2 regions of the Pseudomonas sp. 18-147 genome follow, and region 1 is predicted to be linked to the other one. Evidence: predicted binding sites of a transcription regulator. Region 1 holds the regulator's gene; the other holds the start of a gene.
The links. Region 1 encodes LexA, which represses DNA repair genes until DNA is damaged. Its sites were predicted from a motif close to CTGTNTNNNNANACAG; they were not measured.
Positions count from the first base shown of each region.

Region 1 (4,901 bases):
AGGAAGGCCAGTACCGGATCAAGGGCTACGAAGGGCCGAGCCTGGAATGCGACAAGTGTGGCAGCGAGATGCAGTTGAAGACCGGCCGTTTCGGCAAGTTCTTCGGTTGCACCAATCCGACCTGCAAGAACACCCGCAAGCTGCTGAAGAATGGCGAGGCGGCGCCGCCGAAGATGGACGCCATCCGCATGCCTGAATTGAAGTGCGAGAAGGTGGACGATATCTACGTGCTGCGCGACGGCGCTTCGGGCATGTTCCTGGCCGCCAGCCAGTTCCCGAAGAACCGCGAGACCCGCGCGCCGTTGGTGAGCGAGATCATCCCGCACAAGGCCGAGCTGGATCCCAAGTACCATTACCTCTGCGACGCCCCGCAGAAAGACCCGGACGGCCGTCCCGCGGTGATCCGTTTCAGCCGCAAGACCAAGGAGCAATACGTGCAGTCCGAGGTCGATGGCAAGCCCACCGGCTGGCGCGCCTTCTACGATGGCGGCAAGTGGAAGGTCGAAGACAAGCGCTGATGGATGGCGCGCCCGCTTGCATGGGGCGCGCTTATACTGCGCGAAGGCCGGGCGCTGACCTGGCCTGCGCTCCGCATTCCTTCCAGTTTTAATCGGGAGTACCGGCATGGCCCAAGAGCTTTATACCCGCACCAACCAGAAGCTGTATTTCGCCGGGTTGGCTCTGGAGGCCTGGAAGCGAGCCGATGCCGAGCGGGCGATGAATGCCCAGGCGATCATCCAGGGGGAGCGCGAGTCGGCGCTGTTCCACCTTTATGGCGCAGTGCTCGGTGTATGCCATGAGATCGCCGGTTACTACCGTCTGCCGCAGGCTGCCGCTCCTCGCGTGGATGCATTGCTGAATGCCGAAGTGCTGGCGGCCGCGCCCAGCCCCGAGCTGGCTGAACTGGTGGAGTTGGCGTCGCAGCCGGAAACCTGGCTGGGCCAGTTGCTGGGCGCCTACTCCGAGCTGTTCCTGCCGCCGCGACCGACCAAGGCAGCGAAGATCGACCCCAGCACACCGTTGATCGTTGCCGTGAGTATCGACGAAGAAGCCCCCTTGCTTTCTCGCGAAACCCTCGAGGAATGGCGGCAGTCGCTGAAGCAATTGGTCCTGCGTTTTCGCGAGAGCCTGACGGAGCTGTAACGCCGTCGTCATTCGCCGATCAGCGGTAGGACATTTTCCTACCGTTCCACTCGGTTGATTTGCCAGCAAAAAAATTTAGCGGATGCCGTCCGGGCGCTCTGGAACCGCCGTTACAGGCGCGAGAGGGGAACCGGAAGGCGGATGCGGGCTAGGGATGCACTGGATGGGCTGTTACAATGTCGCGTCTTCGTAGAGAGCGTCTGTCATGCCAACATCCTTCCTTGAAATCGTAGAAATGCCCGACGGGCGCATCGTGCTGCGTCGCGCCGATGACGAGGAGGCGTTGGTGACCCTGGAGTTCTCCGGGGACGCGAAGAATTTCCTGCAAGGCCAGCATGTCGAAGTGGCCAAGGCCATGTTCAATGTCGGCGTGCAAATGGCCGGTCGTCTTGCCGAGGGCGAGATGGAACACGACGAAGGCCCCCGCGTCCTGCACTGAACGCTGTCCCCCGCCGTTTTTTCAACCCAGACGAATATTCAGGCTCTGTGCTTGGCCCAGTTGGGCGGCGCGGGACAGTTGCTTGCGCGCCGCCCGGCTCAGCGGCTCCAGCCAACTGACCACGGTGTGGCTGCGGCCCAGGCGCAAGGCCTCGCAACTGAGCGCCAGGGCAGCGGCGTTGTCCTTCGCCTGCAGTAGCAGGATGCGCTCGCGGTTCAGGCCGGCGCGGCGCAGCCATTCATGGGTCAGGCTCGCCGGCGGAGCGATCAGGGTCAGCCAGCGGGCATCCTGTTCCTCGCTGAGCTCGCGGAGAATCGGTGCGAGCAGGGTCAGGCAGTGCCCCGGCAGGCCGCTGAGCGAAAGTTCGCTAAAGGCAGCGGGTTCCTCGATGGAGGCGCTGGAAGGGCTGTCGATGACATCGTCGAGCAAGGGTGCGCCGTTGCTGGCCCAGAACGCTTCCTGGAACAGTGGCAACTGGGCGCTGGGCAGCGAGTGGGAGGTCTGCATGGTATCTCCTGTCAGCGCCGGATCACGCCGACGCTCAAGCCTTCGATGATCAGTTCCTGCTCCTTCAGATCGACTTCGATCGGAGCGAACTCAGGGTTTTCCGCCAGCAGCCAGACCTTGCTGCCTTCGCGCTTGAAGCGTTTCACCGTGACCTCCTCGCCGATCCGCGCGACCACCACCTGGCCGTTGCGCGCTTCGCGGGTGACGTGGACGGCCAGCAGGTCGCCGTCGAGGATGCCGATGTCCTTCATGCTCATGCCGCGCACGCGCAACAGGTAGTCGGCGCGAGGATTGAAGAAGGCGGGATTGATCCGGCAGGATTCCTCGATGTTCTGTTCGGCGAGGATCGGTGCGCCGGCGGCGACCCGTCCGATCACCGGCAGGCCCTCATCGTCGTTGGCGGCATGCGGTTCGAAGCCGGGAATGCGGATGCCGCGAGAGGCGCCCGGAGTCATTTCGATGGCGCCCTTGCGTGCCAGCGCCTTGAGGTGCTCCTCGGCGGCGTTCGGCGACTTGAAGCCGAGTTCCTGGGCGATTTCCGCCCGGGTCGGCGGAAAGCCGTGGTCTTCCAGGCAGCGCTTGATGAAGGAGAGGATCTCGGCTTGGCGGGGCGTCAGCTTCTGCATGTCGTCGCTCTGTGTTTTTATCCAGTGACTGGGATTATATACAGTGAGCGGGGCGTGGCAATGATTTTCCGCATGACATTTCGTCCTGCGTCACGATGAAGTTGGCCAGTGTCTTGCTTCCGTTTTTCGGGACTTCTCTGTAATTTTCCTGACTGGTGCGTCATCTGCCGCTTGACAAGGGATGTGGCTGAAACGTATGTTTCAAACAAGTGTTTGTCAGGCGGAGAAACCATGGCCCAGTCGGAAACCGTCGAACGCATTCTCGATGCGGCGGAACAGCTGTTCGCGGAAAAAGGCTTCGCCGAAACCTCGTTGCGTCTGATCACCAGCAAGGCCGGGGTCAACCTGGCGGCGGTGAATTATCACTTCGGTTCGAAGAAGGCGCTGATCCAGGCGGTGTTCTCGCGCTTCCTCGGGCCATTCTGCGCCAGCCTGGAAAAGGAGCTGGATCGTCGCCAGGCCAAGCCCGAGGCCCAGCACGCCACCCTGGAGGACCTCCTGCACCTGCTGGTGTCCCAGGCGATGGCGGTGAAGCCGCGCAGCGGCAACGACCTGTCGATCTTCATGCGCTTGCTCGGCCTGGCCTTCAGCCAGAGCCAGGGGCACCTGCGCAAGTACCTGGAGGAGGTCTACGGCAAGGTCTTCCGGCGCTACATGCTGCTGGTCAACGAGGCTGCGCCGAAGCTGCCGCCCATCGAGCTGTTCTGGCGCGTGCACTTCATGCTCGGCGCGGCCGCCTTCAGCATGTCGGGGATCAAGGCCCTGCGGGCGATGGCGGAAACCGATTTCGGCGTGAACACTTCCACCGAGCAGGTGATGCACCTGATGGTGCCGTTCTTCGCTGCCGGCATGCGCGCCGAGAGCGGCATCGACGATCCGCTGCTGGCCGGGGCGCAACTGCGCCCGCGGAACAAGACGCCCGCCAAGGCCTGATCGCAGACGGCGCCCCAGGGCGCCGTTTTCTTTTCTCCTTTCTCTGTGCTCCGGGCGGAACTCCATGCGCCAGGCCGGCTCCATTGGCAGGCGCGCGGTACCGCCCCGGGACTTAAGTCTTTCTGCCGGGTGCAGTACAGTGTGCGCTGTCTGAGGCCCGTGACGGCGGGCTTCGCTGATTTCCAGGCCATAGGACTCTTCATGCAAGGCTCTCTGATGCTCGACATCGGCGGCACCTGGCTGACCGCCGAGGACCGCCAAATCCTGCGCCACCCCGAGGTGGGCGGGCTGATCATCTTCGCTCGCAACATCGAGCATCCTGCCCAGGTTCGCGAACTGTGTGCGGCCATTCGCGCCATCCGTCCCGACCTGTTGCTGGCCGTCGACCAGGAAGGAGGGCGCGTGCAGCGCCTGCGCCAGGGCTTCGTGCGCCTGCCGGCGATGCGCGCGATCGCCGACAACCCCAATGCCGAAGAGCTGGCCGAGCATTGTGGCTGGCTGATGGCGACCGAGGTGCAGGCGGTCGGCCTCGACCTGAGTTTCGCGCCGGTGCTGGATCTCGATCACCAGCGCAGCGCCGTGGTCGGTAGCCGCGCCTTCGAGGGCGACCCGGAGCGTGCCGCGCTGCTTGCCGGTGCTTTCATTCGCGGCATGCATGCCGCCGGGATGGCCGCCACCGGCAAGCATTTTCCCGGTCACGGCTGGGCCGAGGCCGATTCCCATGTGGCGATTCCCGAAGACGCGCGCAGTCTCGAGGAAATCCGGCGCAGCGACCTGGTTCCGTTCGCCCGCCTGGCCGGACAGCTCGACGCGCTGATGCCGGCCCATGTCATCTATCCGCAGGTCGACCCGCAGCCCGCCGGCTTTTCCCGGCGCTGGTTGCAGGAGATCCTGCGCGGCGAGCTGAAGTTCGACGGGGTGATATTCAGCGACGACCTGTCGATGGCCGGCGCCCATGTGGTCGGCGACGCCGCCAGCCGCATCGAGGCCGCCCTGGCCGCGGGCTGCGACATGGGCCTGGTGTGCAACGACCGGGCTTCCGCCGAGCTGGCCCTGGCTGCCCTGCAACGCCTGAAGGTGACCCCGCCGTCGCGTCTGCAACGCATGCGTGGCAAGGGCTACGCGAATACCGACTATCGCCAGCAGCCGCGCTGGCTGGAAGCACTGTCCGCGTTGCGCGCCGCGCAACTGATTGATTGAGGGAGCTGTCGATGAGTGTCTACGCGATTATCGGAGGAACCGGCCTGACCCAG
Region 1 is NZ_CP182296.1:2,265,848-2,270,748, forward strand. It holds gene topA (type I DNA topoisomerase) at 1-518, shown strand, start outside; gene ACM0M4_RS10910 (DUF6586 family protein) at 625-1,143, shown strand; gene ACM0M4_RS10915 (hypothetical protein) at 1,349-1,582, shown strand; gene sulA (SOS-induced cell division inhibitor SulA) at 1,604-2,089, opposite strand; gene lexA (transcriptional repressor LexA) at 2,101-2,715, opposite strand; gene psrA (transcriptional regulator PsrA) at 2,947-3,648, shown strand; gene nagZ (beta-N-acetylhexosaminidase) at 3,850-4,848, shown strand; gene ACM0M4_RS10940 (S-methyl-5'-thioinosine phosphorylase) at 4,860-4,901, shown strand, end outside.

Region 2 (4,901 bases), 660 kb from region 1:
GGAACACGCCCTGGAGTTCATGCAGGAACAGTTGCTGGAGAATCACTATATCCTGCCGGCCGACATGCGCCTGATGCGCCTGGTGCATTCGGCCGAAGACGCGGTGAAGGAAATCGCCCAGTTCTACCGCAACTTCCACTCCAGCCGCTGGCTGAAAGGCACTTTCGTGATTCGCCTGAACCACGCCCTGAACGAAGCCGCGCTGGCGCACCTGCACGAACACTTCGCCAGCCTCTGCCTGAGCGGCGGCTTCCAGCAGCAGGCCTACAGCGAGCAGGAACAGGACGAACCGGAGTTCCGCAACCTGACCCGCCTCGCCTTCGTGTTCAACGGGCGCGACCAGGGGCGGCTGCGGGAATTGCTGGACTACATCAACCTGCCGGAAAACTGGGACTGAAGCTGCCGCTCCGGCACGCGCTCAATCGTCGCTGCGGCCGTTCAACAGGCGGCTGATCGACTCCATGGAGTAACCCCGGTACGCCAGGAAGCGGCCCTGCTGGGCCTTTTCCCTGGCGTCCTGCGGCAGGCGGGCGAACTTGCGGCGCCAGACCTCACGCAATTGCGCACTCCAGTCGACCTCGCAGGCACCCAGCGCCCTTTCGATATCGGCGCGCGGCAGACCGCGCTGCGCCAGTTCCTCACGGATGCGCAACGGCCCATGGCCGCTACGGGCGCGACTGGCGATGAAGCTTTCGAGATAGCGGGATTCGTCGAGCAGACCTTCCTCGGCCAGGCGGTCGAGGGCAGGATCGATCAACTCGGCAGACGCGCCACGCTGGCGCAACTTGCGGGAAAGCTCGGCGCGCCCGTGCTCACGGCGCGCCAGCAGATCCATGGCCGCCCGCCGCACGGCGACGGGCGTATCGAGCACGATCGCCATTGGCCTCAATCGGCTTCGGCGTCAGCCACTTCTTCGGCGTCGGCCTTCACCGGGCCGCTCTTGGCCAGCAACTGGTCGCGAATGGTCTTCTCCAGTACCGAACCGATTTCCGGATTGTCTTCCAGGTACTTGGCGGCGTTCGCCTTGCCCTGGCCGATCTTGCTGCCCTGGTAGCTGTACCAGGCGCCGGACTTCTCGACCAGACCCAATTGCACGCCCAGATCGATGATCTCGCCGGTACGGTAGATGCCCTTACCGTAGAGGATCTGGAACTCGGCCTGGCGGAACGGCGGGGAAACCTTGTTCTTCACCACCTTGACGCGGGTTTCGCTACCCACCACCTCGTCGCCTTCCTTCACCGCGCCGGTACGACGGATGTCCAGGCGGACCGAGGCGTAGAACTTCAGTGCGTTACCGCCGGTGGTGGTTTCCGGGTTGCCGAACATGACGCCGATCTTCATGCGGATCTGGTTGATGAAGATGACCAGGCAGTTGGCGTTCTTGATATTGCCGGTGATCTTGCGCAGCGCCTGGGACATCAGGCGTGCCTGCAGGCCGACGTGGGCGTCGCCCATCTCGCCTTCGATCTCGGCCTTGGGTACCAGCGCGGCCACGGAGTCGACGATGATCACGTCGACCGCGTTGGAGCGCACCAGCATGTCGGTGATTTCCAGGGCCTGCTCGCCGGTGTCCGGCTGGGAGACCAGCAGGTCGTCGACGTTGACGCCCAGCTTGCCGGCATAGTCGGGATCGAGCGCGTGCTCGGCGTCGACGAAGGCACAGGTGGCGCCCTGTTTCTGGGCCTCGGCGATCACCGAGAGGGTCAGGGTGGTCTTGCCCGAGGATTCCGGACCGTAGATCTCGACGATCCGGCCCTTGGGCAGGCCGCCGATGCCGAGGGCGATGTCCAGACCCAGGGAGCCGGTGGAGATGGCCGGGATCGCCTGGCGCTCATGGTCGCCCATGCGCATGACCGCGCCTTTGCCGAATTGGCGTTCGATCTGTCCCAGGGCCGCGGCCAGGGCGCGCTTCTTGTTCTCGTCCATTGAAGTCCTCGCGAAGTCAGGGCGGCCGGACGGCCACGAACAACTGTATAAGTAGACAGTATTATTCCACAGGGCAAGTCGCTCGCCTACCCCCGACGGGAAGAATGTTCCGAACGGTTGCCCGCAGGCGCGGCTAGCCCGGGTTCTCGCCGTTGCTCATGCGCAGCAGGCCGGTCAGCGCGGTCGCCACCGTCTGCCGGCGCACGGCGTCGCGGTCGCCGTTGAACTGGCAGCGCTCACTGACCAGCCGCTCGCCGTCGGCCCAGGCCAGCCAGACCGTGCCTACCGGCTTTTCCGGCGAGCCGCCGTCGGGCCCGGCGACACCGCTCACCGCCACCGCGAAACGCGCCCCGCTGTGCCGCTGGGCGCCGCGCACCATGGCCTCGACCACTTCCCGGCTGACCGCGCCGACTGCCGGGAACAGCGACTCGGGCACCTCCAGCTGGAGGGTCTTCTGGCGGTTCGAGTAGGTCACGTAGCCAGCCTCGAACCAGCCCGAACTCCCCGGGATGCGGGTGATCGCCTCGGCGATGCCGCCACCGGTGCAGGATTCCGCCGTGCTGACCTGCTCGCCCAGGTAACGAAGGCTTTCGCCGAGGCGGGCGGCCAGTACGGTCAGGTCGGACTCCATCAGGGTCATCACTGTTCTCCAGGGTAGAAACGGAAAGGGACTACCCTACACCATCGGCTTTTCCATTCAGAAGCAGCTTTCGGACAAGCGCAACCGCGCGAAGGCAGCGAATGCGCGAACATGCGTGTTCCATCACCGTCCAAGGAAAGGCACACCATGAACATCGCGCCACTCAAGGTCTCTCTGCTCTCCCTCGCCCTGCTCCTCTCCCCCGTTGCCAGCCTCCCCGCCCATGCGGCCTGCACCGCCAACCTGGCCCTGCAACCCGCCAGCAGCCTGCCCGCGCTCGGCGGGCGCCTGGTCTACCACAGCTATATGGAGTACGGGGACGGCTCCTCGAACCTCTACCTGCACGATTTCAAGAGCAAGAGCACCCGCCAGCTCAACCAGCCCGGCTGGAACATCGAGGACCCGATGAATGCGCATTTCTCCCCGGACGGCCGCTACCTGACCTTCATGGGCCGCCAGAATGGCGCCTGGCACGTGTTCGCCTGGGCCATCGGCGGTACCCAGGCGCCGAGCAACCTGACCGCGGCCATCGGCGGTCGCAACGAGGATCCGAAGTTCTCCTTCGACGGCCGCCAGGTCGTGCTCAAGCACGAGGGCGACATCCGCCTCGCCACCCTGGTCTTCAATGGCGATGGCAGCGTCGGCGTGAGCGCCTGGAAAGCCGTGACCGGCGACGGCTGGAGCACCGAGGAGTCGATGCCGTTCCTCACACCCTCAGGCAAGTACGTGGTCTACGCGACAGGAGCCGGCGACAGCCTGCGGGTGGTGCGCAGGAACCTGGAGAACGGCCAGGTCAGCGCCCTCGCCACCCCGGCCGCGGGGGGCCGCGACTATTACCCGGTGGTACGCGACTACACCGCCTACTTCCTCTCGCGTACCCAGCCGGCCGGCAACGACCAGTTGGCCATGGTCGTACCCAACAGCCCGCCCGGCACCCCGGCGATCCTGCCGCTCAACCACTGCCAGGGCGACAATTCCGACGCCGCGCCGGTGAACGAGGACTACCTGATCTTCTCCAGCACTTCGTTCGACCCGACCTACAGCCTGCTCCTCGGCGACATCGCCGCGGCGCGGGTCTGGCGTCTCGACCCGGCGCAGATCAACCTGCCCGACGGTCGGCAGAAGCTCGGCGCCAGCTATACCGCGGCACGCTGAAAGCAGCCCGCACAGGCGCGGACCTGAGGGTCCGCGCCGGTTCCGAACGGACCCGACACAGGCCGGCGAATCGGGTTAACATTACCCTCTTTTGCACCGTCCAAAGCCCGCTTCCGAAGGCCCGTATGACCGACCTCTCCCAGCACACGCCGATGATGCAGCAGTACTTCAAACTGAAGCATCAGCACCCCGACCAATTGATGTTCTATCGCATGGGCGACTTCTACGAGCTGTTCTACGAGGACGCGAAGAAGGCCGCCAAACTGCTCGACATCACCCTGACCGCACGCGGCCAGTCCGGCGGCAAGGCGATCCCGATGGCAGGCATTCCCTTCCATTCCGCGGAGGGCTACCTGGCCAAGCTGGTCAAGCTCGGCGAGTCGGTGGCGATCTGCGAGCAGATCGGCGATCCGGCCACCAGCAAGGGGCCGGTGGAGCGCCAAGTGGTGCGGATCATCACTCCCGGTACGGTGAGCGACGAAGCGCTGCTCGACGAACGCCGCGACAACCTGCTGGCGGCGATCCTCGGCGACGAGCGCCTGTTCGGCCTCGCCGTGCTGGACATCACCAGCGGCCGCTTCAGCGTCCAGGAGATAAAAGGCTGGGAAACCCTGCTGGCCGAACTGGAGCGCCTCAACCCGGCCGAGCTGCTGATTCCCGACGACTGGCCACAGGGCCTGCCGGCGGAGAAGCGCCGCGGCGTACGTCGCCGCGCGCCATGGGACTTCGATCGCGACTCGGCGCACAAGAGCCTCTGCCAGCAATTCGGCACCCAGGACCTGAAAGGCTTCGGCTGCCAGAACCTGACCCTGGCCATCGGCGCCGCCGGCTGCCTGCTCGCCTACGCCAAGGAAACCCAGCGTACCGCCCTGCCGCACCTGCGCAGCCTGCGCCACGACCGCCTCGATGACACGGTGATCCTCGACGGTGCCAGCCGCCGCAACCTGGAGCTGGATATCAACCTCAGCGGTGGCCGCGAGAACACCCTGCAATCGGTGGTCGACCGCTGCCAGACCGCCATGGCCAGCCGCCTGATGAGCCGCTGGCTGAACCGTCCGTTGCGTGACCGCGCGGTACTGGAAGCCCGCCAGGAGTCCATCGCCTGCCTGCTGGAACGCTACCGCTTCGAGAACCTGCAACCGCAGCTCAAGGAAATCGGCGACCTCGAACGCATCCTCGC
Region 2 is NZ_CP182296.1:1,608,935-1,613,835, reverse strand. It holds gene ACM0M4_RS07880 (LOG family protein) at 1-397, shown strand, start outside; gene recX (recombination regulator RecX) at 419-880, opposite strand; gene recA (recombinase RecA) at 886-1,926, opposite strand; gene ACM0M4_RS07865 (CinA family protein) at 2,060-2,566, opposite strand; gene ACM0M4_RS07860 (TolB family protein) at 2,714-3,721, shown strand; gene mutS (DNA mismatch repair protein MutS) at 3,847-4,901, shown strand, end outside.
Region 2: recA (recombinase RecA) is a predicted target of LexA. The motif match lies at 1,970-1,985, and genes of this name have one in related genera.